One region of the Delftia sp. ASV31 genome, then DNA from elsewhere that is predicted to be linked to it. Evidence: predicted binding sites of a transcription regulator. Region 1 holds the regulator's gene; each other region holds the start of a gene.
The links. The regulator FNR, encoded in region 1, switches genes on or off when oxygen is low (the NO sensors DNR and NnrR bind a similar motif). The targets are predictions, from matches to a motif close to TTGATNNNNATCAA.
Positions count from the first base shown of each region.

Region 2: dsrO (sulfate reduction electron transfer complex DsrMKJOP subunit DsrO) is a predicted target of FNR. The motif match lies at 2,053-2,066, and genes of this name have one in related genera.
Region 3: JHD82_RS04355 (DASS family sodium-coupled anion symporter) is a predicted target of FNR. The motif match lies at 4,850-4,863, and genes of this name have one in related genera.
Region 4: adhP (alcohol dehydrogenase AdhP) is a predicted target of FNR. The motif match lies at 4,241-4,254, and genes of this name have one in related genera.

Region 1 is NZ_JAELTK010000084.1:9,286-16,887, forward strand. It holds gene ccoN (cytochrome-c oxidase, cbb3-type subunit I) at 1-861, shown strand, start outside; gene ccoO (cytochrome-c oxidase, cbb3-type subunit II) at 881-1,513, shown strand; gene JHD82_RS23650 (cbb3-type cytochrome c oxidase subunit 3) at 1,525-1,662, shown strand; gene ccoP (cytochrome-c oxidase, cbb3-type subunit III) at 1,690-2,607, shown strand; gene ccoG (cytochrome c oxidase accessory protein CcoG) at 2,685-4,139, shown strand; gene JHD82_RS23665 (FixH family protein) at 4,197-4,511, shown strand; gene JHD82_RS23670 (hypothetical protein) at 4,691-4,984, shown strand; gene fnr (fumarate/nitrate reduction transcriptional regulator Fnr) at 5,066-5,785, opposite strand; gene hemN (oxygen-independent coproporphyrinogen III oxidase) at 5,948-7,330, shown strand; gene JHD82_RS23685 (sulfite exporter TauE/SafE family protein) at 7,336-7,602, shown strand, end outside.
Region 2 is NZ_JAELTK010000008.1:75,052-82,653, forward strand. It holds gene nrfD (NrfD/PsrC family molybdoenzyme membrane anchor subunit) at 33-1,076, opposite strand; gene dsrO (sulfate reduction electron transfer complex DsrMKJOP subunit DsrO) at 1,093-1,938, opposite strand; gene JHD82_RS04965 (hypothetical protein) at 2,294-2,758, shown strand; gene JHD82_RS04970 (hypothetical protein) at 2,743-3,144, opposite strand; gene dsbG (thiol:disulfide interchange protein DsbG) at 3,156-3,962, opposite strand; gene JHD82_RS04980 (TlpA disulfide reductase family protein) at 3,959-4,897, opposite strand; gene JHD82_RS04985 (response regulator transcription factor) at 5,275-5,937, shown strand; gene JHD82_RS04990 (ATP-binding protein) at 5,934-7,478, shown strand.
Region 3 is NZ_JAELTK010000007.1:50,216-57,817, reverse strand. It holds gene JHD82_RS04375 (ABC transporter ATP-binding protein) at 1-774, shown strand, start outside; gene JHD82_RS04370 (putative FMN-dependent luciferase-like monooxygenase) at 755-1,885, shown strand; gene JHD82_RS04365 (CMD domain protein) at 1,882-2,586, shown strand; gene JHD82_RS04360 (alkylhydroperoxidase domain protein) at 2,583-3,170, shown strand; gene JHD82_RS04355 (DASS family sodium-coupled anion symporter) at 3,183-4,688, opposite strand; gene JHD82_RS04350 (hypothetical protein) at 4,983-5,300, shown strand; tRNA gene JHD82_RS04345 (tRNA-Met) at 5,382-5,458, opposite strand; gene rplQ (50S ribosomal protein L17) at 5,480-5,872, opposite strand; gene JHD82_RS04335 (DNA-directed RNA polymerase subunit alpha) at 6,059-7,057, opposite strand; gene rpsD (30S ribosomal protein S4) at 7,170-7,602, opposite strand, start outside.
Region 4 is NZ_JAELTK010000091.1:14,226-21,827, forward strand. It holds gene earP (elongation factor P maturation arginine rhamnosyltransferase EarP) at 1-137, shown strand, start outside; gene efp (elongation factor P) at 300-854, shown strand; gene JHD82_RS24410 (DUF2239 family protein) at 993-1,613, shown strand; gene JHD82_RS24415 (MATE family efflux transporter) at 1,668-3,086, shown strand; gene adhP (alcohol dehydrogenase AdhP) at 3,150-4,178, opposite strand; gene rimO (30S ribosomal protein S12 methylthiotransferase RimO) at 4,330-5,718, opposite strand; gene phaR (polyhydroxyalkanoate synthesis repressor PhaR) at 5,811-6,350, opposite strand; gene JHD82_RS24435 (hypothetical protein) at 6,559-6,981, opposite strand; gene JHD82_RS24440 (4'-phosphopantetheinyl transferase superfamily protein) at 7,037-7,602, opposite strand, start outside.

The DNA of each region.
Region 1 (7,602 bases):
TCGGCCTACGCCGGCGTGCAGGACGCGATGGTGCAGTGGTGGTACGGCCATAACGCCGTGGGCTTCTTCCTGACCGCAGGCTTCCTGGGCATGATGTATTACTTCATCCCCAAGCAGGCTGGCCGTCCGGTCTACAGCTACCGCCTGTCCATCGTCCACTTCTGGGCGCTGATCTTCACCTACATGTGGGCGGGTCCTCACCACCTGCACTACACCGCGCTGCCCGACTGGACGCAGTCCGTGGGCATGGTGTTCTCGCTGATCCTGCTGGCTCCCAGCTGGGGCGGCATGATCAACGGCGTGATGACGCTGTCGGGCGCATGGCACAAGCTGCGCGACGACCCTATCCTGCGCTTCCTGATCGTGTCGCTGTCGTTCTACGGCATGTCCACGTTCGAAGGTCCGATGATGTCCATCAAGACCGTCAACGCGCTGTCGCACTACACGGACTGGACCGTGGGCCACGTTCACTCGGGCGCCCTGGGCTGGGTGGGCCTGATCACCATGGGCTCGCTGTACTACCTGATCCCGCGCCTGTTCGGCAAGACCAAGATGCACTCGGTGGGCGCCATCGAACTGCACTTCTGGATGGCCACCATCGGCATCGTGCTGTACATCGCCGCGATGTGGATCGCCGGTGTGATGCAGGGCCTGATGTGGCGCGCCGTCAATCCCGATGGCACGCTGACCTACACCTTCGTCGAAAGCGTCAAGGCCAGCTATCCGTTCTACGTGATCCGCGTGGCCGGTGGCCTGCTGTACCTGGGCGGCATGCTGGTCATGCTGTGGAACACCTGGAAGACCGCGATCTCGGGCCGTTCGGTGAAGGTGGCCGTGCCTGCCGTCGTGGCCCACGCCTGAGCGTCTAGGAGCATTACTCATGTCCGATCACAACAATAGCGCTCCCAAGAGCTTTTCCCACGAGAAGGTGGAAACCAACAATTTCCTGCTGATCGTGCTGACCCTGCTGGTGGTCGCCGTCGGCGGCATGGTGGAAATCGTTCCGCTGTTCTTCCAGAAGTCGACCACGGAAGCGGTGGCGGGCCTCAAGCCCTACACGCCGCTGCAGCTGATGGGCCGCGACGTCTATCTGCGCGAGGGCTGCTACAACTGCCACTCGCAGATGATCCGCCCCTTCCGCGCCGAGACCATGCGCTACGGCCACTACTCGGTGGCTGGCGAGTTCGTCTATGACCACCCCTTCCAGTGGGGTTCCAAGCGCACGGGTCCCGACCTGCACCGCGTGGGCGGCAAGTACAGCGACGAATGGCATCGCATCCACCTGAACAACCCGCGCGACGTGGTGCCCGAGTCCAACATGCCTGCCTACACCTGGCTGGAAAAGAACAAGGTGGATGACACCGTGGTCGCCCAGCACATGAGCGCGCTGCGCAAGGTGGGCGTGCCCTACAGCGACGAGGAAATCAGCGGCGCTGCCGAGCAGGTCAAGGGCAAGACGGAAATGGACGCCGTCATCGCCTACCTGCAGGTCCTGGGCCGTTCGGTCAAGTAAAGGAGAGCGACATGGACATCACCACCATGCGCATCGTGGCCACGCTGGCCTCGCTGGCCTGCTTCATCGGCATCTGGTGGTGGGCGTTCGCCCGCCGCAACCAGGCCCGTTTCGACGAGGCCGCCCAGCTGCCGTTCGAGCAAGACTGAGTCCCTCCACCAGAACGAGAACTTCCCATGAGCGATTTCGTAAACAACTTCTGGTCGATCTATGTCACGGCGATCACGCTGGGCGGCATCATCGGCTGCCTGCTGCTGCTGTATCTCACCGCACGCAAGAAGGTGGTCCCCTCGGCCGACAACACCACGGGCCATGTCTGGGACGAGGACCTGCGCGAGCTGAACAACCCCATGCCCAAGTGGTGGATGTGGCTGTTCATCATCACCTCGGTGTTCGGCTTCGCCTACCTGGCGGCCTATCCGGGCCTGGGCTCGTTCGCGGGCAAGCTGGGCTGGACGCAGCTGGGCGCCTATGAAAACGAGATGGCCAAGGCCCGCGCGGACCTGGAGCCGCTGTACGCCAAGTTCACGAGCATGAGCACCGAAGACATGGCCAAGGACCCCCAGGCCATGGCCATCGGCGAGCGCCTGTTCATGAACAACTGCGCACAGTGCCACGGCTCGGATGCACGCGGCGGCAAGAGCTTCCCCAACCTGACCGATGGCGACTGGCTGCATGGCGGCACGCCCGAGAAGATCAGGGAAACCATCACGGGCGGCCGCATCGGCATCATGCCGCCCATGGCCGCTGCCGTCGGCACGCCCGACGATGTGCGCAACCTCTCGCACTATGTGCTGAGCCTGTCGGGCAGCCCGCACGACTCGCTCAAGGCCTCGCTGGGCAAGTCCAAGTTCACGGCCTGCGCTGCCTGCCACGGTATGGACGGCAAGGGCAACCAGGCCCTGGGCGCGCCCAACCTGACCGATGACATCTGGCTGCACGGCTGGGGCGAGGCCGCCATCACGGCCATGATCAACAACGGCAAGCACAACGAGATGCCTGCCCAGAAGGACAAGCTGACCGAGGCGCAGATCGCGGTGCTTGCTTCCTATGTCTGGGGCATGTCGCACAAAGACGGCGCAGTCCGTCAGTAAGCACGGGGGCGGCGCTGCGGCGCCGCCTTTTTGCGTTTTGAGTTTTCAGATATTTCAAAAAAACAAAGGAACCCACCATGAAGCCCGAGAGCGGGGATGACACCGGGAAGCCTCCCCGCAAAGTCATTCCGATCACGCCGGCCACGCCTGATCCGGGCGAGCTGGTGTCGATGTTCGAGTCGGAAAAGAAGGTCTACCCGCGCTCCATCAGCGGTGTCTTCGCACGCTGGCGATGGGCCCTGGTGTTTCTCACCCAACTGGTTTTCTACGGCCTGCCCTGGCTGGAGTGGGGCCAGCGCCAGATGGTGCTGTTCGACCTCGGGGCGCGGCGCTTCTATCTCTTCGGGCTGGTGCTGTACCCGCAGGACTTCATCTACCTGGCGGGCCTGCTGATCATCTCGGCGCTGGCATTGTTCCTGTTCACGGCCGTGGCCGGGCGCCTGTGGTGCGGCTTCTCGTGCCCGCAGACGGTCTATACCGAGATCTTCATGTGGGTGGAGCGCAAGGTCGAAGGCGACCGCAGCGCGCGCATGCGGCTGGACAAGAACGGCTGGACCTTCGAGAAGGCCTGGAAGAAGTCGCTCAAGCAGTTGCTGTGGATCGCCATTGCGCTGTGGACCGGCTTCACCTTCGTGGGCTACTTCGTGCCCATCCGCGAGCTGGGCGGCGAGCTGCTGGCGCTGCAGGGCAGCTGGCAGATGTTCTGGGTGCTGTTCTACGGCTTTGCCACCTATGGCAACGCGGGCTACATGCGCGAGCAGGTCTGCAAGTACATGTGCCCCTATGCGCGCTTTCAGAGCGCCATGTTCGACCGGGACACCATGATCGTCAGCTACGACACGGGCCGGGGCGAGCCGCGTGCGCCGCGCACCAAGAAGGTGGACTACAAGGCCCAGGGCCTGGGCGACTGCATCGACTGCAAGATGTGCGTGCAGGTCTGCCCCGTGGGCATCGACATCCGCAACGGTCTGCAATACGAATGCATTGGCTGCGGCCTGTGCATAGACGCCTGCAACTCCATCATGGACAAGATGGAGTACCCGCGCGGCCTGATCCGCCTGACCACGCAGAACGCCATGGCCGGCCTGTGGCGGCGTGCCCAGGTGCTGCGCCGCATCTTCCGTCCGCGCGTGCTGATCTACTCGGCCGTGCTGATCGGCTTGAGCGTGGCCATGATCGTGAGCCTGGCGCTGCGCCAGTCGGTCAAGGTGGACGTGATCCGCGACCGCGCCTCGCTGTCGCGCATCGTGGCGGGCGGCAAGCTGGAGAATGTCTACCGCCTGCAGATCATGAATGCCACCGAGCAGGCCCAGCGCTACCGCATCAGCGCCCACGGCCTCGATGGGCTGGAGCTGGCGTCCGAGCAGGAAGTCGAGGTCGGCCCGGCCGAGACGCGCGGCATTGCGGCGCGCCTGCAGATTCCCTACGGTTCGGCCGAGCCGGGCTCGCACACCGTATTCTTCGATATCGATGCCGTGCATTCGGGCGCGGGACGAGCGTCCGAAAAGGCCGTCTTCCTGGTGCCCCGGTGATGTTCCTGGCAGGCGCGGCACGGTCCGCGCCTGCCGCCTGAAAGAAAGAGGTTTCCCATGTCTTCCAGTCCCGCAGTTTCCGCGCCCGCGCAGGCTCCCTCGCACCCCGACGCCGGCAAGCCCTGGTGGAAGTTCGGCCATGTCTGGCTGGTGGTGGCCGGCCCGGCGGCCGTGGTGGTCGCTGCCGTGATCACGGCCATCATCGCCATCAATGGCGCCGATCCCGTGATCGACCCCGACTACTACCGCAACGGCATCACGATCAACGAGCGTGCCGATGGCGTGCGCGAAGTGCCCAAGAGCATGGCGCCCGCCGTCACCGGCCGCAACCATGCGGCCACGCCCGCGCACGATCACCCCACGGACCGCTGATCGCCGTGCACCCCTGCAAGAGGCCGCAGTCGCGACCTTTTTGCATGGCGGATCGCATCTCCGGCATGCGCGACGGGTGAGGGTTTCCTACAGGCGTGCAGGGCGCTGCGGGGCTTGGCGCCATGCGTTGGCGCGGCGCACAATGAAGGCGACCCCTCGACAGCACAAGGAGATCGCTGATGTTGGCCCAACGCTGGATGTGGATTGCCTGGCCTGCCTTTCTGGCAGCCGCCGTGATGGAGATGCTGGTTTTTGCCTTTGTGGACCCCCTGGAGCTGCATTGGCTCGGCGACCTGGGCTGGTCGCGCCAGGGCATCTACACGCTGGCCTTCTTCGCCTTCTGGGGCGTGACCATGCTCTCCAGCCTGATGACCACCATGCTGGGCCGCTCGGCCCGCGATCTCAATGACGGCGTGCTCTCCGAGCCCGAGCCCGACCCGGACCTGGCCATGCAGGGGCTGGGGCGGGACTGAGCGAGAGCCCGCCGCAATGAACAAGGCCCGCTGTCGCGGGCCTTGTTCATTGGCGGATGAATGCTTGCCGCCCTTGCAGCCTCACTGGCACTGCTGGCTGTTGACGATGCGCTTGAGCGCATCCGTGTCCAGGATGCGCAGATGGCGCTGGCGCACCTCGATGATGTTGTCGTCCGCGAACTTGGAGAAGGTGCGGCTCACCGTCTCCAGCTTCAGGCCCAGGTAGCTGCCGATTTCCTCGCGCGTCATGCGCAGCACCAGTTCGGACTTGGAAAAGCCCCGCGCATGCAGGCGCTGCACCAGGTTGAGCACGAAGGCGGCCAGGCGCTCTTCGGCGCGCATGCTGCCCAGCAGCAGCATCACGCCGTGCTCGCGCACGATCTCGCGGCTCATGACCTTGTGCACATGGTTTTGCAGGGCCGTGACCTCGCGCGACAGGTCTTCCAGCTTGTCGAAGGGCATGACGCAGACTTCGGCATCTTCCAGCGCGACGGCATCGCAGGTGTGGTGGTCGTTGACGATGCCGTCCAGGCCGATGATCTCGCCGGCCATCTGAAAGCCTGTGACCTGATCGCGTCCGTCCTCGGTGGCCACGCAGGTCTTGAAGAAGCCGGTGCGGATGGCGTACAGCGAGGTGAATGTCTCGCCGTTGCGAAACAGCAGGCCTCCGCGCTTGACCTTGCGGCGCGTGGCCACGATGTCGTCGATGCGCTGCATCTGCTCGGCATCCAGGCCCATGGGCATGCACAGTTCGCGCAGGTTGCAGTTGGAGCAGGAGGCTTTGATGGTCTGAAGGTTCATGGAGTGATAAACATCAGCGGCACACAGCGTGCCGGCGGTGACCTCGTGGATTGCGATGAGTTGGATCAAATTGTCGCAGCAGTCCCTCAAACAACTCTTGATGTGAGTCAAGGACATGACCGATGTGCTGCGGCACAGTCGAGGTATTAGAGGAAAAAACCCATGACCGCTGTCACCCCAGAGCTGCTGCGTCGCTTTGACGTACCGGGGCCCCGATACACTTCGTTCCCTACCGCCGACCGCTTTGTCGAGGCCTTTGGTGCAGAGGACTATATCCTGGCGCTGCAACAACGCAAATCGAGTACCGCAGCGCGTGCCACGCCTTTGTCGCTGTATGTGCACGTGCCTTTTTGCGAGTCGCTTTGCTACTACTGCGCCTGCAACAAGATCGTGACGCGCCACCACGATCGCGCCGCCGTCTACCTGGACTACCTGGCGCGCGAGATGGCCATGCACACGGCCCATTGCGGCAAGGGCCAGACCGTCAGCCAGCTGCACCTGGGCGGCGGCACGCCCACCTTCTTCTCCGACGACGAGCTGCGCACGCTGATGGGCCTGTTGCGCGAGCATTTCAAGCTGGAGCCGGGTGGCGAGTACTCCATCGAGGTCGATCCGCGCACTGTCAGCGTCGAGCGCCTGGCCGTGCTCAAGGAGCTGGGCTTCAACCGTCTGAGCTTCGGCGTGCAGGACTTCGACGAGCAGGTGCAGATCGCCGTGCACCGCGTGCAGCCGGCCGAGCAGGTGTTCGAGCTGGTGGCGGCCGCGCGGCAGCTGGGCTTTGCCTCCATCAACGTGGACCTGATCTACGGCCTGCCCAAGCAGACGCCCGAATCCTTCGAGCGCACGCTGGCCCAGGTCAACGCGCTGCGGCCCGACCGCATCGCGCTCTATGCCTATGCCCACCTGCCCGAGCGCTTCAAGCCGCAGCGGCGCATTGCGGCCGAGGATCTGCCCCAGGGGGCCGACAAGCTGGCCATGCTGTCGCGTTCCATCGCCGCGTTCATGGACGGTGGCTATGTCTATGTGGGCATGGACCACTTCGCCCTGCCCGAGGACTCGCTGGCCGTGGCCAAGCGCCAGGGCCGGCTGCACCGCAACTTCCAGGGCTACAGCACCCAGCCCGACTGCGACCTGATTGCGCTGGGCGTGTCGGCCATCGGCAAGGTGGGTGCCAGCTACAGCCAGAACGCCAAGACGCTGGAGGAGTACTACGACGCCATCGACGCCAGCCACCTGCCCGTGGTGCGGGGCCTGGCGCTGTCGCGCGACGACCTGGTGCGCCGCGCCGTCATCATGGCCATCATGTGCCAGGGCGCCGTGCTGTTCGAGCCCATGGAGCAGGCCTGGCTGCTGGGCTTTCGCGAGTACTTCGCGCCCGAGATGGCGGCCCTGGAGGACCTGCAGGCCAAGGGCCTGGTGCAGATCAGCGACGAGGGCTTCCAGGTCACTCCCATGGGCTGGTACTTCGTGCGCGGCGTGGCCATGCTGTTTGACCGATATCTGCAGGCGGACAAGAACCGGGCGCGGTTTTCGAGGATCATCTAGGCCCCATGCTGTTGTCGCTGCTCTGGACCGCTTTGATCATGGGGCTCGTCGGTGGGCCCCATTGCCTTGCCATGTGCGCTGCGCCCTGCGGCGTGGTCACGGGCGGGGCGGGGCAGGGCGGCGGCTCGCAGGTGGTGGCCGTGCATGGATTGCAAAGCCGGCTGTGGCTGCGCACGGCGCTGTTCCACGGCGGCCGTCTGGCCGGCTATGCCAGCCTGGGCGCTGCCTCGGCCCTGGCCATGGAGAGCCTGTCCTGGCTCACCAGCCAGACC
Region 2 (7,602 bases), on a different contig from region 1:
TGAATGGGTGAGAGGTCGTCAGGGCGGCGGTGTCAGAGGGCGCGGGCCGTGGCCGAACGCGCGGGAAACAGTTCCAGCGCCCAGGTGGCCAGCGTCACCAGTGCAATGCACAGGCCGGCCACTCCCAGCATGCCCAGCAGGCCGTCGCCGCCCAGCGGCATGTGGTAGATGTACAGGCCCGCGCCATACTTGGGCACGCCTTGCACGCCCATGAACAGCGCCCAGCGGAAGGCCCAGGCCGCGGCGGCCAGGCCCAGCCCCAGGGCCAGCGTGTAGCGCGGGCAGGCCATGCGCTGCCCACCCCGCACCAGGGCCCACAGCAAGGCGGCACCGGCCACGGCCGAGCCCAGCATGCTCAGGCGCCAGACCGGAAACTGCTGCCACAGCTGCAGCGCCGCCTGGAAGGAGCGGCCCTGGCCCAGCCAGCCTGCAACGGCCCAGACCGCCACCATGGCCAGCAGGCACAGCGCCAGCGCCAGGCCCAGCACGCGCAGGGCCTGCAGGGCGCCGGCATCGGGGCGGTGGCGGGCGGGCAGAAAGCGCGCCGTCGCCAGCATGCAGCCCACCGTGGCCAGCCAGCCCGTGAGTGCCAGGTTCAGCGGCACCCACAGCGTGTTCCACAGCGGGCGCGAGCGCACGGCCATCAGCTCGGCGCCGGTATAGGCGGTGATGGTCAGCGCCGACACGGCCAGCAGCGGCGCCAGCCAGCGCAGCCACTGCGGCCGGCCCAGCCACCAGGCCAGCACGAAAGCCAGCGCCAGCCCCACGAAGACCGGCAGCAGCAGGGCGCCCACCGACATCCACGACCACGGCGTGAAGTGCGCATAGAAATGCCAGAAGCGCGCAGGCTGGTGCAGGTCGGCCAGCAGCGACACGGGCGCGGCGATGGCGCTGACGGCCAGCACCAGCACGGCGGCCGGCAGCAGGCGCGCCATGGCGCTGCCGCGCGGTGCCCAGGCGCAGGCGGCGGCCAGCAGGGCGGCGCCCGTGGCAATGCCGGCCAGGAAGAAGTACTGCACGGCCCAGGGCAGCCAGGCCGATTCGTAGGCGGGGGTCAGGAGTTCGACGATGTGCATGGGGTGCTCCTTGCGTTCAGTGGGAAGTGACCAGCCGCACGCTGGCCTGCCCGTCAACGCCGTCGACGAAGGCGTCGGGCAATCCCAGGTAGTACACATGCGGGTCCGTGCCCATGGCGGGCTTGAGCACCTTGAGGTCCTTGGCGTGCTCGCGCATGCGCTGGCGGATCTCGCTGCCCTCGTCGTTGAGGTCGCCGATCACGCGGGCGCCGCCCACGCAGCTTTCCACGCAGGCCGGCAGCAGTCCGGCCTCCAGCCGGTGCTCGCAGAAGGTGCACTTGTCGGCGGTCTGCGTCTCGTGGTTGATGAAGCGTGCGTCATAGGGGCAGGCCTGCACGCAGTAGCCGCAGCCCACGCAGCGCTCGTTGTCCACCAGCACGATGCCGTCGCTGCGCTGGAAGGTGGCCTGCACCGGGCAGACCGGCACGCAGGGCGGGTTGTCGCAGTGGTTGCACAGGCGCGGCAGGTTGAGCATGGCCGGCGGCAGGTCCTCGTTGCCCGCGTGCTGCACCTCGTACTGCAGCACCGTGGTGCGGAACTGGCCCAGCGGCGGCAGGTTCTCCATGGAGCAGCTCACCGTGCAGGCCTGGCAGCCTATGCAGCGGCGCAGATCCACCAGCATGCCGTAGCGCCTGCCGGCCTCGCCGGGGCGGCGCGGCGGCTGGAAACCCGGGGTGCCGGGCGCGGCCGCCGCCACGGGCAGGGCCACGGCCGCCATGGCAGCGGCCAGCAGATCCTGCAGGAAGCCGCGCTTGCCTGCGGCGGGCTGCGCATGGGCGGCGGTGCGGGCGGGGATGTCCTGGGAGGAGGGCTGGCAGCTGCAGTCGTTGCAGCCGCTGCCGGCGCGGGATGTTTTTGGCATGGCCTGTCTTTCATCGTCCTGCGGCCACGGAGGGTGGTCGCTCAAACTCAATAAAGCATTAAAAATATGCTTTTTATATTGAATTTAATATATGAAATTCAGGGCCTTGGCGGCTTGATGTGAGTCAAGCAATGGGCTTTTCAAGTGGCTGCCGAGTGCTTGCAAAGTGCCACCGACTGCCTGCCATGGACAGGCGCCCAAGGCAGTCCATAGCGTGTGGCGCAGGGATTAAGACGGGGTTAACAGGGTGACTGCATTCCTCGGGAATGCGGGGCGCGTATCGGAAATCACCCTCTTGTTTCCTTGCGCGGCCCCGGTCTACGCTGCTTGTGTCGCCACTGCCAAGGAGTTCTCCATGAACCATGCCCTGAACAGCCTTGCTTCGGAACTGGACCTTGCCGCCGAAGCCGGCGAGCACCTGAGGCTGCAATTCACACAGGCTTGCGTGGACCGCATCGCGCACCTGCTGGAAGACCCGGACGTCATCCGCTGCGCACAAGGCCTTCGACGCTACCTGGACGGCCAGATCGACCGGCAGGAACTGGACCGCCTGGCCCGCGAGGCGGCCAGCCTGGCCAACCACCACCAGGGATCGCGCTCCCTCGACGGCTGCGGCCATGCCGCCGTGTCCGCCACCTATGCCACGGCCCATGGGCTGGCGGGCCGGGCGCTGCAGGCGGCCGACTATGCGGCCTACGCCATGGTCTATGGCGAGGGCGGCCACGGCGCCGTCACGGACCGCGGATCGTTCGAGCCTGAATACCAATGGCAGGCGCGCTGCCTGGCCTCGCTGGCGCAGGCCGCTCAGCAGCGCACGTAGCACCAGACCGACTGCTGCAGCAGGGCCAGTGACTCGATGCCGCCCTGCGGCAGCACGCGCATGCCGGCAGGCGCCTCGCGGCCCAGCTTCCTGAGCGTGTTCGGGCAGACCAGCGCATGGGCCAGGGCGGCAGCATCCAGATGCTGCGGCGTGCCCGGCGCGGCGTCCAGCAGCGCCTCGACGGCCGGGCCGTTGATGACGATGCGGACCTCGGCACCGGGCCGGTCCTGGCGCAGGTTGGCCAGATTGCTGCGTGCACGGGCCAGGGCGCCGGGTGTGGGCGCATGCAGCACGATGCGCAGCGGCGGCGCATCCGGCCGGGCGGGGAACAGGTCGCTCCAGTCGCTGGAGGAGATGGAAGCGGCGGGAGAACGGCTTGTGCTCATGGTCGTCCTCGTCATTTCCTGCCACGCGGCCCCATGACCTCTTCCAGCAGGCCCGGCGGCAGGCCGGTGCGTACCTGCACCAGCCCCTTGTCATCCTTCCAGACCAGGGCCGGCGTGGCACGCAGCCCCCAGGTGGACATCAGCGAGGCATGGTTGGCCAGCACCTGCCGCGTGGCCTGCGGCACCGGGGCCAGCGGCGTGGCGCCCGCGCCCTCTGCGCTGGCGCGGCCGGCCTTGGCATAGGCGCGTGCGTGCTCGGCCAGGGCCTGCTCGGGCTGGCGCGCGGTCAGCAAGGCGGCGGCCTTGCCCTCGCTGCTGGGCTTGAGGATGCCCACCAGAATGTGGCGCAACTGCACCTGGCCGCTCTCCACCCAGGGCCGGGCATCGTTCCACAGCTGGTTGCAATAGGGGCAGTTGGGGTCGGTGAACACATAGACCGTGCGCGGCGCGTCGGCGCGGCCATCCGGTATGGACTGGGCGCGCTGCACATCGCCCCACAGTTGCTCGCCCATGGGCTTTTGCACGGCGGCCTGCAGGGCCTGGGCGTTCACGTCGCGGCCCTGGGCGTCGATCACCGTGCCCAGCACCCAGTGCTTGCCGTCAGGCATGCGGTAGATGGGCACGGGCTGGCGGTCGCGGTAGGCGGCCCAGGCCTTGAGTCCGCCCACAGCCGGCAGCGGGCCCACCAGGGTCAGTCCCTGCTGGGCCAGAAACTCCTCCGATGGCAGCTCGGACGCCGCGGCCGGCAGGGCCAAGGCTGCCGACAGGGCCAGGGCTCCTGCCAGTGCAGGCAGGGGAAACAGGGGGGAAGCGCTCATGAACATTCCTTCAGATGCTGGGCCAGGCTGGCGCGCGACAGCTCGCCCATGCGCATGCCGCACAGCCGGCCGTCGGCGCCATAGAAATAGGTGGAAGGCAGGCCCTGCTGGCGCCAGTGCCGGCCGGCCTGCTGCTGCGGGTCGAACAGCACCTGGGCCAGCGGCAGCGGGGCCGTCGCCTGCTCGCGCTGCAAATAGCCCATCACGGTCTCGGCAGGCTCGCCCTGGTTGATCCAGATGAAACGCACATCGGGCCGCTGCTGCTGGGCCTGGGCCAGCACCGGCATCTCGCGCCGGCAGGGCGGGCACCAGGTGGCCCAGAGGTTGATCACCATGGGCTTGCCGTCGGCCTGCTGCAACTGCTGCAGCGAGACCGGCTGCGCCTGTCCGTTGACCAGGGTGAAGGCCGGCAGGGCCGGTGCATCTGCGGAGGGCAGTGCCTGCAGCAGGCTGCCCAGCACCAGCAGGGCCGCCCCCGCGCCCAGCGCCAGCCCTGTGGCGCGGCGCAGCACCGGGGAGCGGCGACTGCGCCACAGCATGTACAGCAGCGCGGCCAGCAGGCCGGCCCACAGGTTCCATCCCCCGTCGCGGATATCGATGATGCGGCCTGCGAGGGCCGGCATCCCGCTCCAATCCCACGGAGCCGGCGCGAACTCGGTCCACCACTGCGCGACATAGGCCAGGCGCGCCGCCAGCAGGCCGGCCAGGGTGCTTTGCCACAGCAGCGCATCCACGGCCTGGCCCGTGCGCCTTTCATTCCTGCGCGCCAGCCACTGCGCCAGCAGCCAAGCCAGCATGGCCACCACCACGCCCATCGGCAGGACCAGCGGCCCCAGCGCCAAGCTGGCGGGCAGGTGCAGCTTGGCGCCCAGCGCCGGTAGCGCTGACGGCCCGCCAGGCTCGGCCGGTCCAGCAAGGGCAGGCCAAGGCGCCATCAGCAGGCCAGCAAGCAAGGGCAGGAAGGACGAAAGAAGAGGGGATGACCGGAGATGCATGGAAGGGAGTTTCAGCGATGCGGGCTGACAGGCCGTGGATGCTGGCAGCGGGGAATTAACGGGGGGTTAACGGGTGGGTAACGGGTGGGCAACGGCCCTTGCGCCATCAGACCCGGCACAGTGCGGGCTGCCACGATGGCGCCTGCCCGGAGGTTGCCGGCAAGGCTGCAATCATCGGGCCGCATTCTTGTACGCGTGCCTGCGAGATTCGGCATGCTGGCGCACACCTCGCTACAAATCTGCGATGCTCAGTCGCTTTTCGTTCCCGACTTGGATACAGACGGCGGGGCCTGGCTCCAGGCCCTGCGGACAACAATATGCATGTTCTCTTGGTGGAAGACAACGCGCTGGTGGCCAGCGGCGTGCGAGCCGGCCTGCAGCTGCAGGGCTTTGGCGTGGATACCGTGGCCTCGGCCGGGCAGGCGGATGCGGCCATCCGCTCCTCGCATTTCGATGCCTGCGTGCTGGACCTGGGCCTGCCGGACGAGGATGGCCTCTCGCTGCTGGCGCGCTGGCGCGGCCAGGGCCTGCAGGTGCCCGTGCTGGTGCTGACGGCGCGCGACGCCGTGTCACAGCGCATCGAAGGCCTGCAGACCGGCGCCGACGATTACCTGGTCAAGCCCTTTGACCTGCACGAACTGGCGGCGCGCCTGCATGCGCTGCTGCGCCGCGCGGCCGGCCGCAGCGTGGACTGGATCGAGCTGGGCGAGGTGCGCATCAACCCCGCTGCAGGCCACATCCAGCGCCAGGGCCGCACGGTGGAGCTGTCGCGCCGCGAGTGGTCGCTGCTGCGCGCGCTGCTGCAGTCGCCGGGCCGCATCCTGAGCACCGAGCAACTGCGCGACAGCCTCTACGGCTACAGCCAGGACGTGGAGAGCAATGCCGTCAACGTGCATGTGCACCACCTGCGCCGCAAGCTGGGCCATGAGCTGGTGGAGACGGTGCGCGGTGAGGGCTATCGCCTGGGCCTGCACCCATGATGCGCAGCCTGCGCGTGCGCCTGCTGGCATGTCTGTGCCTGGCGCTGTGCACGCTGTGGGGCGGTGTGGCGGCCTGGATGTTCTCGGACATGCGCAACGAACTGCGCACCGTGCTGGATGACCGGCTGATCGCCTCGGCGCGCATGGTGGCAGGCATCGTCCACCAGTTCCGGCCTGCCCGGGAGCTGCCGCAGGACTGGAGCCCCATGCTCAACGTGATCGCGCGCGACGGCGTGGCCTGCGAGGTCAGCCTGGTGCGCGGCGAGGTCCAGCCCGTGCGGCCCGAATCGGCCCTGCCGCAGGTGCTGGCCAAGACCGAGGGCAGTCCCGTGTTCCCGCAGAGCATGCCGCTGGGCTTCTCGACCATCATCAAGGGGGGCAAGCCCTGGCGCACCTATGTGCTGGAGGACCACGGCGTGCGCATCGCCACGGCCGACCGCATCGATGTGCGCGAGGGCCTGATCCACGGCTTTGCCTACACCATCGTCCTGCCCTTCGTGCTGGCGCTGCTGGCCAGCATGGGGCTGATGTGGTGGGCCGTGACCCAGGGCCTCAGGCCGCTGGAGGCCCTGCGGCGCGAGCTGGCGCGCCGCCCGCCCGGCGACGACTCGCCCGTGGCCCAGGGCCTGCAGACGCGCGAGCTGGCGCCGCTGGTGGGCACGCTCAACCAGCTGCTGCACCGCGTGCGCGCCGCCATCGACCGCGAGCGCCGCTGGAGCGACGACGCCGCCCATGAGCTGCGCACGCCGCTGACCGCCATCAAGACCCATGTACAGGTGGCGCAGATGGCGCTGGCGGCGCCCGGCATGCCTGCCGGCCTTCTGGCCGCGCCGCCCGGCTCCATGGCCCGCGATTCGCTGGCCCAGGCGGGCGAGGGCGTGGAGCACCTGCAGCACACGCTGGAGCAATTGCTGCTGCTGGCGCGGCTGGAGCAGCATGAACCTGGCGCTGCCTCCGTGCTGGCCTGCGGCGATGCGCCTGCCGATGCGCTGCAGGCGCTGGACAAGGCCTGGCAACTGGCTGTGAATGCCGTGAGCGCCCAGACCCCAGCGCCCGCGCTGCGCACATGGTTGGACAACGGCCAGCCCGTGCAGGACTGGCCGCTGGCCATCTCCGAGCCCCTGCTGGTCTCGGCCCTGCGCAATCTGCTGGAAAACGCCCTGCGCCATGCGCCGCAGCATCCCGTGGAACTGGCCGTGCGCCCCATTGGCGCCATGCCGGGCAAGACGCAGCAGCCGGGCCCAGGCTATGTGGAGTTCACCGTGGCCGACCACGGCCCGGGGCTCAGCGCCGAGGAATGCGAAGAGGCCACGCGGCGCTTTTGGCGCAAGCGTCCCCAGGAGCATGGCAGCGGCCTGGGACTGCCCATCGTGCAGCGCATCGCCGAATGCGCAGGCGGCTGCCTGCTGCTGCAGCCGCGCAGCCTGTGGCGGCCCGAGGAAGGTCAGGCCAGCGGCCTGGTCGCGCGCCTGTACCTGCCGCTGGCGGACGGCCCGGGCCCGCAGGTCCCGGCCGCCGGCCCATTAGCGCCGGCCCATTAACGCCGGCTTAATCTCGGCTCCGTATCGTGCGGGCCTGGCTGGCCAGCCCTGCGGGCATTGCGCCTTGCGGGGCGGCGGCCGGTATCCCTATTCGACCCTGTCCGCCGCAGCTGTGCGCTCCTGG
Region 3 (7,602 bases), on a different contig from region 1:
GCGGCGCCCGGCCATGCATCGGCCCACGGGCGCGGCATCTTCCGTGCCGTGGACGGCGTGTCGCTGCGCGTGCGCCGGGGCAGCACGCATGCCATCGTGGGCGAGTCGGGCTCGGGCAAGACCACCACCATCCGCGCCATCGTGGGCCTGGGCCGGCCCACGGCGGGCCGCATCCGCATCGAAGGCACCGAGGTCACGGGCCTGCGCGGCGAGGCCCTGCGCCAGCTGCGCCGCCGCGTGCAGCTGGTCTACCAGAACCCGTTCAGTTCTCTGGACCCGCGCCAGAGCGTGTTCGACATCATCGAGGAGCCCCTGCTGAACTTCGACCCGCTGCCGGCCGATGAGCGCCGCCGGCGCGTGCACGACATGCTGGAGCGCGTGGGCCTGCCTGCCGCCGTGCTGCAGCGGCGCCCGCATGCGCTGTCGGGCGGCCAGCGCCAGCGCGTGGCGATTGCGCGCGCCCTGGTGCTGCAGCCGCAGGTGCTGGTGCTGGACGAGGCCGTATCGGCCCTGGACGTGACGGTGCAGGCGCAGATCCTGGCCCTGCTCGCCCAGCTGCAGCAGGACCTGGGGCTGACCTATCTCTTCATCTCGCACGACCTTGCCGTGGTGCGCCAGATTGCCGACACGGTGTCGGTGCTGCGCGCGGGCCGGGTGGTGGACGCGGGCAGCGTGGAGGAAGTGTTCCAGCGCCCCACCAGCGACTACACGCGCGAACTCATGGACGCCATTCCCGGCAAAAGGAGCATTGATTTTGTCCCTCACCCCGCCTGATACCAACCGTGGCCACGGCTCCCGCAGCGGCCCGCGCCTGGGCTTTTTCAGCCGCCTGCTCGACGATGCGCCGGCCGGCGAGCGCTACCGCCTGGTGGCCGAGCAGATCGCCCATGCCGAGGCCCAGGGCTTCGACTCGGCCTGGGTGGCCCAGCACCATTTCCATGAAAGCGAGGGCGGCCTGCCCTCGCCCTTCGTCTTTCTGGCCCATGTGGCGGCGCGCACGCGGCGCATCCGCATCGGAACGGGCGTGATCACGCTGCCACTGGAAAACGCGCTGCGCGTCGCAGAGGACGCGGCCGTGCTGGACCTGCTGACCGGCGGCCGCCTGGAGGTGGGCCTGGGCACGGGCGGCACGGCCGAATCCTTCGAGGCCTTTGGCGTGCAGGGCGCCGAGCGCGGCGCCGTCTTCGCACGCAACTTCGGCGTGCTGCAGGACGCCTGGGCCGGGCGCGCGCTGGCCGGCGGCGTGCGCCTGTACCCGGCCGCGCCGCAGCTGCTGGAGCGCGTCTGGCAGGCCACGTTCTCGGCCGAGGGCGGCGCGCGGGCCGGGGCCAACGGCGACGGCCTGATGCTGTCGCGCACCCAGCCACGGCCCGAAGGTGCGCCGCAGGCCACGCTGTCCGAGATCCAGAACCCCATCATCGACGCCTACCTCGCCCGCCTGCCCGCAGGGCGGGCGCCGCGCATCCTGGGCTCACGCACGCTGTTCGTGGCCGACCGCCGAGACGAGGCGCTGCGCTGGGCCGAGGCCGGCCTGCGCCGCGTGGCCCTGCGCCATGCGGCCCAGCCCTCGCAGTGGGCGGCCCGTGTCGATCCGCAGGCGCCGCTGGCCGATCTCATCGCCGCCTACGACGTGCATGTGGGCACGCCCGACGAGGTCATCGCATCGCTGCGCGCCGACACGGCGCTGGCGCGCGTGAGCGACATCGTCTTCCAGGTGCATTCCATCGACCCGCCGCACGACGCCATCCTGCGCTCCATCGAACTGACGGCCGCCCATGTGGCACCGGCCCTGGGCTGGCGCCGTGCCGATGAGTCCACATCCACGTCCACCCCAGCGCCCTCTTCCCTCCCCGCAGTCCGGGCCGCACTGCTGCAAGCCGCATGACCATGAACACCACCGCAACGCCCCGCTTTCCCGGCGACGTGATCGACCACCTCGCCGACATCACACCCGGCAGCGCCCTGGACCGCGTGCGCCGCCACCGCTCCGAGGCACGCACGCAGGCCCAGCAAAGCTTTGCCGCCCTGTTCACGCCCGCCGAGCCCGTGCCCGGCACGGTCTCGCTGCGCGAGCGGCTGGCCCTGGCCGCCTTCACGGCCGGGCTGCATGGCGAGCCGCGCAGCGCCGTCTTCTATACACGCGCGCTGGCCACCGAGGATGCGGAACTGGCCGCCGTGGTGGCGTCCGAAGTGGTGCGTGGCCGCGCCCAGAGCCTGCAGGCCGGCAGCGGCCCGCACGGCCCCTACGGCCCCTACGGCAGCTACCCGGCAGGCCCGCTGAGCCGCGAGGACCAGCCCGGCCCCGCCTATGCCGTGGACCCGGCCCACGCCGCACTGCTGGGCCCGCGCCTGGCCGCGGCGCTGGCCCATGCCCACCTGCTGGCCTACCACCCGCGCGACGCCAGCGCCGGGGCCCTGCAGGCGCTGCAACAGGCGGGCTGGAGCGAGACGGACATCGTCATCCTGTCCCAGCTGGCGTCCTTCCTGTCCTTCCAGATCCGCGTGGTGGCGGGGTTGCGCGTGCTGGCTGCACGCCCCGCGCCCCAGGCAGCCCATCAACCCACCACCCTGCAAGCCCAGCCATGACCTCAACGAACTCCGCCGCTCCCCAGGTCTTCACCCAGGAACAGCTCGACTGGCTGCCATGGATTGAGCCGCTGGAAGAAAGCGAGCTGACCGAGCGCCACCAAGCAGGCCTGGTCGATGCCTCACGCGCGCAGTCGCCCTACTTCCGCCTGCTGGCGCGGGACCCCGACACGCTGGGCGCGCGCACGCGCACCGACAAGGACATCTTCTACAACCCCGACGCCGGCCTGCCGCGTGCCGAGCGCGAGCTGGCCGCTCCGGCCACCTCGCGCGCCAATGGCTGCATCTACTGCGCCTCGGTCCATGCGCGCTTTGCCACGCACTTCTCGCGCCGGGGCGGCGACGTGCAGCGCCTGCTCGACGAAGGCCCGGGCACGGACCTGGGGCCGCGCTGGAACGCCATCGTCACGGCGGCCGTGGCGCTGACCCAGACGCCGCCTGCGCTGGAGCCCGCCCACATCGATGCGCTGCGCACCGCAGGCCTGGACGATGCCGCCATCTCCGATGTGCTGCACGGCACGGCCTTCTTCAACTGGGCCAACCGGCTCATGCTGTCGCTGGGCGAGCCACGGACCACGGCTTGAGGGCGCCCGCCCTCACCACAGGCCCAGCAGCTTCCACCAGACACTGCCGACCACGGCAAAGATCAGCAGCTCGATCACGCACATGGCCGCACCCACACGCCACCAGTTGCCCAGCGTGACGTAGCCGCTGCCGAAGATGATGGGCGAGGTGCCGGTGGCGTAGTGGGTCAGCGTCATCATGATGGCCGAGCCGGCCGTCATCATCAGCATGAAGGGCACGACATAGTCGGCCGGAATCAGCTGCGCACCCACGGTCAGGAAGGCCAGCATCATCGCGCTGATGTGGGCCGTGGTGCTGGCGAACAGGTAGTGCGAGAACACGAACACGCCCACCAGGATGGCCGCCACCGGCAGCCAGTCCAGGCCGCTGGCGACGATGGCGTTCTTCATGCCCACGGCAAACCAGGACACCACGCCGAGCTTGTTGAGCTGCTCGGCCAGCATGACCAGGGCGCCGAACCAGACCAGCGTGTCCCATGCGCTTTTCTCGGACAGCACGTCATCCCAGTCGATGGTGCCCGTGATGATCAACACGAACAGGCCCAGGAAGGCGACCACGGTGGGGTCCAGCACGAAGGCCGGGCCGAACAGCATCTGCGGCACGTTGGCCCACAGCAGCAGCATCAGGCCGAAGGTGCCCAGCATCACGCGCTCCTTGCCCGACAGCGGCCCCATGCGCGCCATCTCGCTGCGCGCGTACTCCACGGCATTGGGCGTGGCCTTGAGCTCGGGCGGCGACAGCAGGTAGATCACCAGCGGCATCAGCAGCAGGCACAGCAGGCCCGGCAGCAGCATGTACAGCGCCCAGGTGGTCCAGCTCAGGTGCAGGGCCTGGCCCGTGGCCTTGGCCACGAAATCCACCACCAGCGGGTTGGGCGCGGTGGCGGTCAGGAACATGGCCGAGGTGATGGGATTGGCGTGGTAGTTGACCAGGGCCAGATAGGTGCCCACCTTGCCCTGCGTACCCTTGGCCGGGTCCGACTCGAAGGCATTGGCGATGGACTTCATGATCGGGTGCACGATGCCGCCGCCGCGCGCCGTGTTGCTGGGGGTGAACGGTGCCAGCACCAGCTCGCAGATCGCCAGGCCGTAGCCGATGCCGATGGTGCGCTTGCCCAGCAGGGCGATGAACATCAGGCCGATGCGGCTGCCCAGCCCCGTCTTCTTGAGGCCGCGCGAGATCAGGATGGCCACCACGATCAGCCAGATCAGCGGGCTGGAAAAGCTGCTCAGCGCATCGGTGATGGCACCCTTGGACGAGCCGGAGGTGACCTGGGACAGCGAGACGATGACGATGGCCATCAAGGCCATCACGCCGATGGGCATGACCTTGAGGATGATGGCCACGATGGTGGTCAGGAAAATGGCGACCAGCTGCCAGCCCTTGGGCGTCAGCCCCTCGGGCACGGGCATCAGCAGCAGGCCGAACAGCACGGCGGTGGCAATCAGTGCCGGCACCAGCCGGAACGGCACGGCCGCCTTGAAATAGCGGAACAGCGAGGCGATCTTCTCGAGCATGTGGATCCTTTGCGTTGCCGGAGCGGCGCCGAGAGAGCATGGCCTGCCGGGAGCAAAAGCCCACCAGCCTGCACGGGCACTGGCGGCCGCGCCGCATGACTGACATCATGATGCAGTGCAGCATGAGCCCGGCTTCCAGCGGGCGCCTGCGCCACCGAAGTTTGACAGGCATCAAGGCCGGGCCAGTAAACCTGGCGACCCAGGCCACCGAGCCCCGCTCACATGACAGCATCCCCAGACCGGGTGCCTTTCGCCCCGGTGTACCCATGCAGTGAAAAAAGGAGAAAAGCCGACATGCCAGCCAACCGATTCTTGCCCGAGGAATGGGAATGCCGGCTCCAGGAAATCGACCTGGAGATCGCCCGCCACGCCGTCATCTGCAAGATCCCGCTGCTGCAGGCCGGTGTGGTGGAGCGCGTGCTGGCCAATGACGCCAGCGTCTGCGGCGCCGAGCACGAGGCCGCATTCAAGACCCTGCGCGGCCTTCTGTACATGCACTACACCGAGCTGCTGCACATCAGCGAAGTGCTCAGCCCCGAGGTCGCCCAGGAAATCGCCCACCGCGTGCGCCTGCGGCTGGGCCAGCGCATCGGCAACCAGCTGGGCGGCTGATGCCGGGCTGTCCGCCTGGCCTTTGCCCTGGCGCGAGGGCATGAAAAAAGGGCTACGACAGTGTCGTAGCCCTTTTCAATTTGGTTGCGCGAGAAGGATTTGAACCTCCGACCTTTGGGTTATGAGCCCAACGAGCTACCAGACTGCTCCATCGCGCGGTAGTCCAAAATTATAGCAGATTATTCAGCTGCCTTGGCTTCGGCGGCGCCTTCTTCAGCGCGCTCGACCAGTTCCACGAAGGCCATGGGGGCGTTGTCGCCCACGCGGAAGCCCATCTTCAGGATACGGGTGTAGCCACCAGGACGCTTTGCGAAGCGGGGGCCCAGCTCGTTGAAGAGCTTGGTCACGCTGTCGCGGTCGCGCAGGCGGTCGAATGCCAGACGGCGGTTGGCAACGGTGTCGACCTTGGCCAGGGTGATCATGGGCTCGATCACGCGGCGCAGTTCCTTGGCCTTGGGAACGGTGGTCTTGATGGCTTCGTGCTCGATGAGCGAATTCATCATGTTCTTCAGCATCGCCAGGCGGTGCGAAGAGGTGCGATTGAGTTTGCGGAGGCCGTGACCGTGACGCATGGTGCTTTATTCCTAAAATATGTAATTAGGGCTTGCGCAAACAAGGATGCAAGCCTGGAACCGTTACCGGATCTGCAGCTTGCCTCAACCGAATTTGCGCAAGTTGTTGATTAATTCGTGCAGCCGTATCAGGTACTGCCCGAGGCACTGAGGCTCTCCAAAAAGGAGAGCCCGCAATTATAGTGCTTAGCGCTTTTCCAGGCCAGCAGGCGGCCAGTTCTCAAGCTTCATGCCCAGCGTCAGACCGCGGGAAGCCAGGACTTCCTTGATCTCGTTGAGCGACTTGCGACCCAGGTTGGGGGTCTTGAGCAGCTCGTTTTCGGTACGCTGGATCAGGTCGCCGATGTAGTAGATGTTCTCTGCCTTGAGGCAGTTGGCCGAACGCACGGTGAGTTCCAGCTCGTCCACGGGACGCAGCAAGATGGGATCAAAGGCGGTTGCGGCACCACGGCCACCGGCCGGAGCATCGAAGACGCTGGCGATATCGCCGCCGTCCAGCTGAGCGAACACGGCGAGCTGTTCCACCAGGATCTTGGCGGATGCGCGCACGGCGTCCTCGGCAGTGATCGCACCATTGGTTTCGATCTCCACCACCAGCTTGTCGAGGTCGGTGCGTTGTTCAACGCGGGCCGATTCGACGGCGTAGCTCACGCGCTTGACGGGCGAGAACGAAGCGTCCAGCACAATGCGGCCGATCGACTTCGTGGACTCGTCGCCATAGCGGCGCACGTTGCCGGGCACATAGCCGCGGCCCTTCTCCACCTTGATCTGCATGTCCAGCTTGCCGCCTTGCGACAGGTTGGCGATGACATGATCAGGGTTGATGATTTCCACGTCGTGGGGCGTCTGGATGTCGCGCGCCGTCACGACGCCTTCGCCATCCTTGCGCAGCGAGAGCGTGACCTCATCGCGGTTGTGCAGCTTGAACACCACACCCTTGAGGTTCAGCAGGATGTTGACCACATCTTCCTGGACACCGTCGATGGACGAGTACTCGTGCAACACACCAGCAATCGTCACTTCCGTCGCTGCGTAACCCACCATGGACGAGAGCAGGACACGGCGCAGGGCGTTGCCCAGCGTATGGCCGTAGCCACGCTCAAACGGCTCCAGAACAACTTTGGCGCGATTGTGGCCAAGCTGCTCGACATTGATCGTCTTGGGCTTCAGCAAATTGGTTTGCATGCAGACTTCCTCTCAATACCCCCGGCTCGTTACACCGGTAAGGCTGGTGAAGCACCCCAGCGCGATGCCTCGCGGCTGGGGGACGGTTTTACAGAAATGTCGCTGCGCGGAATTAACGCGAGTACAACTCAACGATCAGGGATTCGTTGATGTCTGCACCGAACTCGTCGCGGTCAGGCGACTTCTTGAACGTGCCTTCAGCCTTGTCGGCAGACACTTCCACCCATGCGGGGAAACCGACTTGACCAGCCAGTTGCAGGGCTTCGACGATACGAGCCTGCTTCTTGGACTTTTCACGCACGGCGACCACGTCACCCACCTTCACCATGTAGGAAGGGATGTTGACGGATTGGCCGTTGACCGTGATGGCCTTGTGCGACACCAGCTGACGCGCTTCCGAGCGGGTCGAGCCGAAGCCCATGCGGTACACCACGTTGTCCAGACGCGACTCCAGCAGCGACAGCAGATTGGCACCGGTGTTGCCCTTCTTCTTGTCAGCGGCTTCGAAGTAGCGGCGGAATTGCTTTTCCAGCACGCCGTACATG
Region 4 (7,602 bases), on a different contig from region 1:
CCGCAAGCACCCTGCCCGCAATCACGCCTGCGTTGCTGAAGCAATGGCAGGAATGCGTGCAGGCGGCACGCTTGCGGCTGCTGCAACAGACCCCATTGATTGAGCAGCTACAAGCTTTCGTGACCGAAAAAAGCTAGAATGCACGTTTTGCCTCCCTGGAGGCGCCGCTGCGGGCGACCGCCAGCCGGCCGCCATCGACCAACCAGGGTTGCACCCGCCGCGGAACTGCGGCAGGCGCACCGTCCCAGCGACTTCGCTTGCCTGCCCTGTTGAGCGGCTCAACCTCAGCCAAGCAAGCTATGAAAATCGCTCAAGAAATCCGCGCCGGCAACGTGATCATGCACGGCAAGGACCCGATGATCGTCCTGAAGACCGAATACGCTCGCGGTGGCCGCGGCGCCGCCACCGTCCGCATGAAGCTCAAGTCCCTGCTGGGCAACATGGGCACCGAAGTCGTCTTCAAGGCCGACGACAAGATCGACAACGTGATCCTGGACAAGAAGGAGTGCACCTACTCCTACTTCGCCGATCCGATGTACGTGTGGATGGATGCCGACTTCAACCAGTACGAAGTGGAAGCCACCAACATGGGTGACGCCATCAACTACCTGGAAGACGGCATGGAAGCCGAAGTCGTGTTCTACGACGGCAAGGCCATCTCCTGCGAACTGCCCACTTCCGTGGAACGCGAAATCACCTGGACCGAACCCGCCGTCAAGGGCGACACATCGGGCAAGGTGCTCAAGCCTGCCAAGATTGCCACCGGCTTCGAAGTGCCCGTGCCCCTGTTCGTGAGCCAGGGCGACAAGATCGAAATCGACACCCGCACGGGCGAATACCGCAAGCGCGTCTAAACAACGCTTGCAGTTCCCTCTGCGAAGCCCCTGGCAGTCTCTGCCAGGGGCTTTTTCTTTGGCGGCATGCCGCACGATCAACAAAATTTAACCCGGGTTTAATTGACTTGATATTTTTACCCGGCTAATATCTGCGCCATGACTACCAAATCCAGCGCAGCGGCCGCCGAGCCCGCTCCCAGCTACACCATCTTCCAGGGCCACAGCCGGCTGCTGCAGGCCGGCAGGCCGGCTATCCTGCAGTTCCTGCAAAGCCATGAGCAACAGGCCCACGGCAGCGGATCCGCGCCGCCGCTGTGGGTGTTCGACGACCACAGCGGCATGCGGCTGGACCTGGACTGGCGCAGCGAGTTGGCCTCAGCGCCTGCCCCCGCCGAAGCCGCCGCCCCGCGCAGCGTGGGCCGCCCCAAGCTGGGCGTGGTGGCGCGCGAGGTGACCTTGCTGCCGCGCCACTGGGAATGGCTGAACCGCCAGCCCGGCGGCGCCTCCGGCGCACTGCGCAGGCTGGTGGACGAGGCGCGCGGCAAGCACGCCGCACAGGATGCCGTGCGCGCCGCCACCGAAGCCGTCTACCGCTTCATGAGCGAGATGGCGGGCGACCTGCCCCATTTCGAGGACGCCAGCCGCGCCCTGTTTGCACGCCAGGCCGAAGCCTTTGCACGCCACACCGCCACCTGGCCCGAGGATGTGCGAAGCTATCTGCAGCAACTGGGCGGCCCCGTGTGGGCGGACTCACCTGCGGCGCCAGCCCAGGACTGAAGACCTGAACCGGCCCGAACTCTCTGCTTTTCTCGTCGCATTACCAGACACAACATGACGAAACCAACCGAACCCCTGCCCCAGGCCGCCGCGCCTGCCGCATCCAGCCACGGCGGGCCGCCCATTGCCGGCAGCCAGCCGTTGTGGCGCACCTTTCTGGTGTTCCTGGGCCCCATGGTGCTGGCCAACATCCTGCAATCGCTGTCGGGCACCATCAACAGCGTCTTCATCGGCCAGATGCTGGGCGTGCAGGCGCTGGCCGCCGTCGCGGCCTTTTTTCCGGTGATGTTCCTCTTCATCGCCTTCGTGATCGGCCTGGGCGCGGGCTCCTCGGTGCTGATCGGCCAAGCCTACGGCGCGCGCATGCATGACAAGCTGCGCGCGATTGCAGGCACGGCCATGTGCATAGGACTTCTGTTCGGCGCCATCGTGGCCCTGTTCGGCGGGCTGTTCACCGAGCCGCTGATGCGGTTGCTGGGCACGCCGCCCGACATCATGGAGCAGGCCACGCTGTACTCGCGCATCGTGCTGCTGGGCATGCCGGGGCTGTTCGTGTTCCTGCTGGCCACCTCGCTGCTGCGCGGCGTGGGCGACACGGTCTCGCCCATGCTGGCCCTGCTGATCTCCACGGGCACGGGCCTGGCCTGCACCCCGGCGCTGATCGCGGGCTGGGCCGGCCTGCCGCGCCTGGGCGTGGCCAGCGCGGGCGTGTCCATGATCCTGGGCTTCACCCTGGCGCTGGCCTGGCTGGGCTGGCGGCTGCGCCGCATCGGCAGCCCGCTGGCACCCAATGCCGCGCTGTGGAAGGCCATGCGCATCGACCGGACCCTGCTCAAGAGCATCCTGCGCGTGGGCATTCCCACGGGCGTGCAGATGATTGCCTCGTCCATGGCCGGGCTGGTCGTCGTGTCGCTGGTCAACGGCTTCGGCTCCAGCGCCACGGCCGCCTATGGCGCGGTCAACCAGATCAACTCGTTTGCGCAGTTTCCCGTGATCTCGGTCGCCATCACGGCCTCCATCCTCGGAGCCCAGGCCATCGGCGCGGGCCGCAGCGAGCGCCTGGGAGCCATCACGGCCACGGCCATCCGCATGAACCTGGCAATGGGCGCCGCCCTGGCCCTGATCGGCAGCCTGTTCGCACGGCCGCTGCTGGGCATGTTCATCACCGACGAGCAGGTACTGGTGCTGGCCATCGAGCTGCTGTACATCGTGCTGTGGAGCGGCCTGCTGCTGGGCTGCTTCATCGCCCTGTCGTCCATCATGCGTGCCAGCGGCGATGTGGTCATTCCCACGGCCATCACCATCACGGTGCTCGCCGTGCTGGAGCTGCCCATGGCCTGGTGGCTGAGCCGCAGCTTCGGGCTGATGGGGATCTGGATGGCGCTTCCGCTGTCCTACACCCTGACGCTGTGCCTTCAGACCGCCTACTACAAGCTGGTCTGGAAGAAGCGCCCGATCCGCCGCATGGTGTAAGGCGTGCGCCACGCAAAACAGGCTTCCCGAGGGAAGCCTGTTTTTTTGGGAGAGGGCAAGGCGTCAGGCGTTCAGGTCCAGCACCACGCGCCCTTCGATCTTGCCTTCATGCATGCGCGCGAAGATGTCGTTGATGTTCTCCAGCCGGTCTGTGGACACGGTGGCCTTGACCTTGCCCATGGCCGCGAAGTCCAGCGACTCCTGCAGGTCCAGCCGCGTGCCCACGATGGAGCCGCGCACCGTCACGCCGCTGAGCACCATGTTGAAGATGGGCAGCGGAAAGCTGCCGGGCGGCAGGCCGTTGAGCGACACCGTGCCGCCGCGCCGCACCATGCCCAGCGCCTGCTCGAAGGCCTTGGGCGATACCGCCGTCACCAGGGCGCCGTGTGCGCCGCCGATCTCCTTTTTCAGGTAGGCCGCAGGGTCCGTGGTCATGGCATTGACCGTGACCTGTGCGCCCAGGCGCCTGGCCAGCGCCAGCTTGTCGTCATCCACGTCCACCGCTGCCACATTCAGGCCCATGGCCTTGGCGTACTGCACGGCCATGTGGCCCAGGCCGCCGATGCCCGAGATCACCACCCAGTTGCCGGGCTTGGTGTCCGTGACCTTCAGGCCCTTGTAGACGGTGACGCCCGCGCACAGCACGGGTGCGATCTCGATCAGGTCCACGCTGCCGGGCAGCAGGCCCACGAAGTTGGCATCGGCCAGCGCGTACTGCGCAAAGCCGCCGTTGACGGAGTAGCCGGTGTTCTTTTGCTGCTCGCACAGCGTCTCCCAGCCGCCCAGGCAATGCTCGCAATGGCCGCAGGCCGTGTACAGCCAGGGAATGCCGACGCGGTCGCCCTCCTTCACATGGGTGACGCCCGCGCCCACGGCGGCCACATAGCCCACGCCTTCATGGCCTGGGATGAAAGGCGGATTGGGCTTGACGGGCCAGTCGCCCTGCGCCGCATGCAGGTCGGTATGGCAGACGCCGCAGGCCTCGATCTTCACCAGCACATGGCCGGGATCGGGCCTGGGCACCGGGACTTCCTCGATGGTGAGCGGCTTGCCAAACTCCCGCACCACGGCGGCCTTCATGGTCCTGTTCATTCGCGCCATCCTTTCTTTGCGTCAAAGTAGGTACAGCATTTCAGCGAAGCGACCTGAACGCCTTGATCAAAATCAGGCCTTGGACCATCAAGGACAAAAAAAAGCGGGCAAGGAAAACCTTGCCCGCTTTTCAGGGATGCGAATGCAGGCCTTACACAGGCTGGCCCACCAGGTCGTGGCCCTGCGTGCCCACGATGCGCGCCTTCACGAAGTCGCCCACCTTGTAGGTCTTGCTGGCCTTCTCGGGCGGCAGCAGGTGCACCAGGCCGTCGATCTCGGGGGCATCGGCATAGCTGCGGCCCACGCCACCCTTCTTGCCCAGGCCCACGGACTTGTCCACCAGCACCTGCATGGTCTGGCCCACGCGCTTTTGCAGGCGCGCAGTGGAAACCTCTTCGGCCACGGCCATGAAGCGCGCGCGGCGCTCCTCACGCACTTCCAGGGGTAGCATGCCGGGAATCTCGTTGGCGGCAGCGCCTTCGACCGGGCTGTAGGCAAAGCAGCCCGCGCGGTCGATCTGCGCCTCGCGCAGGAACTGCAGCAGGTGCTCGAACTCCTGCTCGGTCTCGCCGGGGAAGCCCGCGATGAAGGTGGAGCGGATCACCAGATCCGGGCAGATCTCGCGCCAGCGCTGCAGGCGCTCCAGGTTCCTCTCGCCGTTGGCGGGGCGCTTCATGCGCTTCAAGACATCGGGATGGCTGTGCTGAAAAGGCACGTCCAGATAGGGCAGCACGCGGCCCGTGGCCATGAACGGAATGATCTCGTCCACGCTGGGGTACGGGTAGACATAGTGCAGGCGCACCCAGGCGCCATAGGGCTCGGCGATCTCGGCCAGCGTCTGCACCAGTTCGAGCATGCGCGTCTTGACCGGCTTGCCGTCCCAGAAGCCCGTGCGGTACTTCACGTCCACGCCATAGGCCGAGGTGTCCTGGCTGATCACCAGCAGTTCCTTCACGCCGCCCTCGAACAGCGCACGCGCCTCCTTGAGCACATCGCCCACCGGACGCGAAACCAGATCGCCGCGCATGGAAGGGATGATGCAGAAGGTGCAGCGGTGGTTGCAGCCCTCGGAAATCTTCAGGTAGGCGTAGTGCCTGGGCGTGAGCTTGATGCCCGCCTCGCCAAAGGCGCCCGGCACCAGGTCGATGAAGGGATCGTGCGGCTTGGGCAGATGGGTGTGGACGGCGTTCATCACCTCCTGCGTGGCGTGCGGACCGGTCACGGCCAGCACGCTGGGATGCACCTCCTGGATCAGGTTGCCGCCATCCTTGCCCGCCTTGGCGCCCAGGCAGCCGGTGACGATGACCTTGCCGTTCTCGGCCAGCGCCTCGCCAATGGTGTCCAGGCTTTCGCGCACGGCGTCATCGATGAAGCCGCAGGTATTGACGATCACCAGGTCAGCGCCCTCGAAGGTCTTGGAGGTCTGGTAACCCTCGGCGCTGAGCTGGGTAAGGATGAGTTCGGAGTCCGTGAGTGCCTTGGGGCACCCAAGAGACACGAAGCCCACGCGCGGAGCGGCCGCGCCTGCAGGGGTTGTCATGGTTGTTGCGTCGCTCGTGGGGGTCATAGGGGCGATATTGTCCCAGTTCTACGAGAACTTGGTAAACCGCCCCTGAACTTATCCCTGCAAGCTCAGCTATTGCGCTTGATCCCGAGCGCACCCAGCATCTGCTCGGTCTGCTTTTGCATCTGCTCCTGCATCTGGGTGAACATGTTCTGCGACTGCTCCATGTAGCTGCTCATCATGTTCTGCATGGCGGGCGGCTGCATGCGCATGAACTGGCTCCAGGCCTCGGGCGAGGTGCCCTGGGCCTGCTCGGCCAGCTTGTTCTGGAAGTCGGTGAACATCTGCACGTTCTTTTCCAGGTACGAGCCCATGTAGCCCTGCATGGCATGGCCGTAGAAACGGATGATGTTGGCCAGCACGGTCTCGGAGAACATGGGCGCGCCGCCGGCCTCTTCTTCCAGAATGATCTGCAGCAGGATGCTGCGCGTGAGGTCTTCGCCGCTCTTGGCGTCCTTGACCACCACCGGCTCGTTGCTCATCACCAGCTGCTTGACTTCCGTCAGCGTGATGTAGGAGGACGTGTTGGTGTCGTAGAGACGGCGGTTGGGGTATTTCTTGATCACGCGCTGAGCGCTGGGGGCGGCGGCTGTTGTCGTCTCTTGCATTGCAATGCTTCTCCTCGTGTACGTGCTTGTACGGGCAATTGATCTATTGCACTGCAACAGATTCTAGGCAGCGCCCACAGCACCTGGCGCAGCAGTAACCCTGATGGTAGCCGCGTACGGCGCACCTGCGGGCCTTGCCGCGCGCAACAGCGTCTCAAGGGAGACCTTGCCAGGCCGCAGTGCGCAGCCCGTTGCAGGTCGCGCGCCGTCAAGCCGGCAGGCGCGGGCTGGCAGGCGGCATTCCCAGGCTGGCATGCGTGGCCAGTTGCTCCAGCAAGGCCTCGCCGATGGCCCAGGTATAGGCGGCATTGATGCCTGCACAAGTCAGCGGTCCGGTAAACCAGCTGGCAATGGAGGCCAGGCGCAGCACCTGCGTGCCCAGGCGCGGCGGCTCCATGGCCTGCACGAGCCCGGTGATGACCTGCACCGCAAGCTCCTGTGTGAAAGGCGCGCCGAACAGCAGGCACAGCCGCTGCGCCATGCGCAGCTGCACGGCCATGGCGACGGCCGCGCTGATCATGCCGGGAGGCGCCGCAGCGCTGGCAGCGGTCATCAGCGTGTGATTGCGGATGACTTCGCGCGCACGCAGCCGGCGCAGGCCATCGCGGGTCAAGGCTCGGGAAATGGTCATGGTTCAGCCCTCGTTTCATGCATGGTGTGCACGGCGCGCCGGGATCAGCCCCCGCTCAGGCCACCATCTCCAGCAGCAGCACTTGCACCTGGACTCCCGGCGCCCCCACGGCCAGCGCGCCCACATAGCCGGCCGGCACAGGCAGATCCAGCGTGGTCCAGTCCTGTGGCGTCATGCCGGCCGGAGCATGGCGCAGCCAACCGGAGGCGGCAGGCCCGCAGTCCACGGCGTAGGCATCCAGCGGCAGCGACAGACCCTGGCCCACGGCCTTGGACACTGCCTCCTTGCGCGCCCAGCAGCGCATGGCCGCACCGGGCGCCTCTTCGGCAACGGCCTCGATGGCCCGCTTCTCCGTGGGGTGGAAACAGGCCGCAATACCCAGGAAGTCAGGAGGTGCCTGGGCGGATTCGACGTCGATGCCTGCCGTGGTGCAGCGCGTGGCCACGGCCCAGACCTGGTTGCCGCTGTGGCTCAGGTTGCAACCCAGCCCGAAGGCCGCGAAATCGGGCCGACCAAAGGAGTTGAGTGCCAGCGGCGCCAGCGCCGGCATGCCGCCATAGGCGCTGGCCAGACGCCGCAGCAGGCTGCGCCCCGCGAGGTGACGCAGCGCATCGCGCCCCT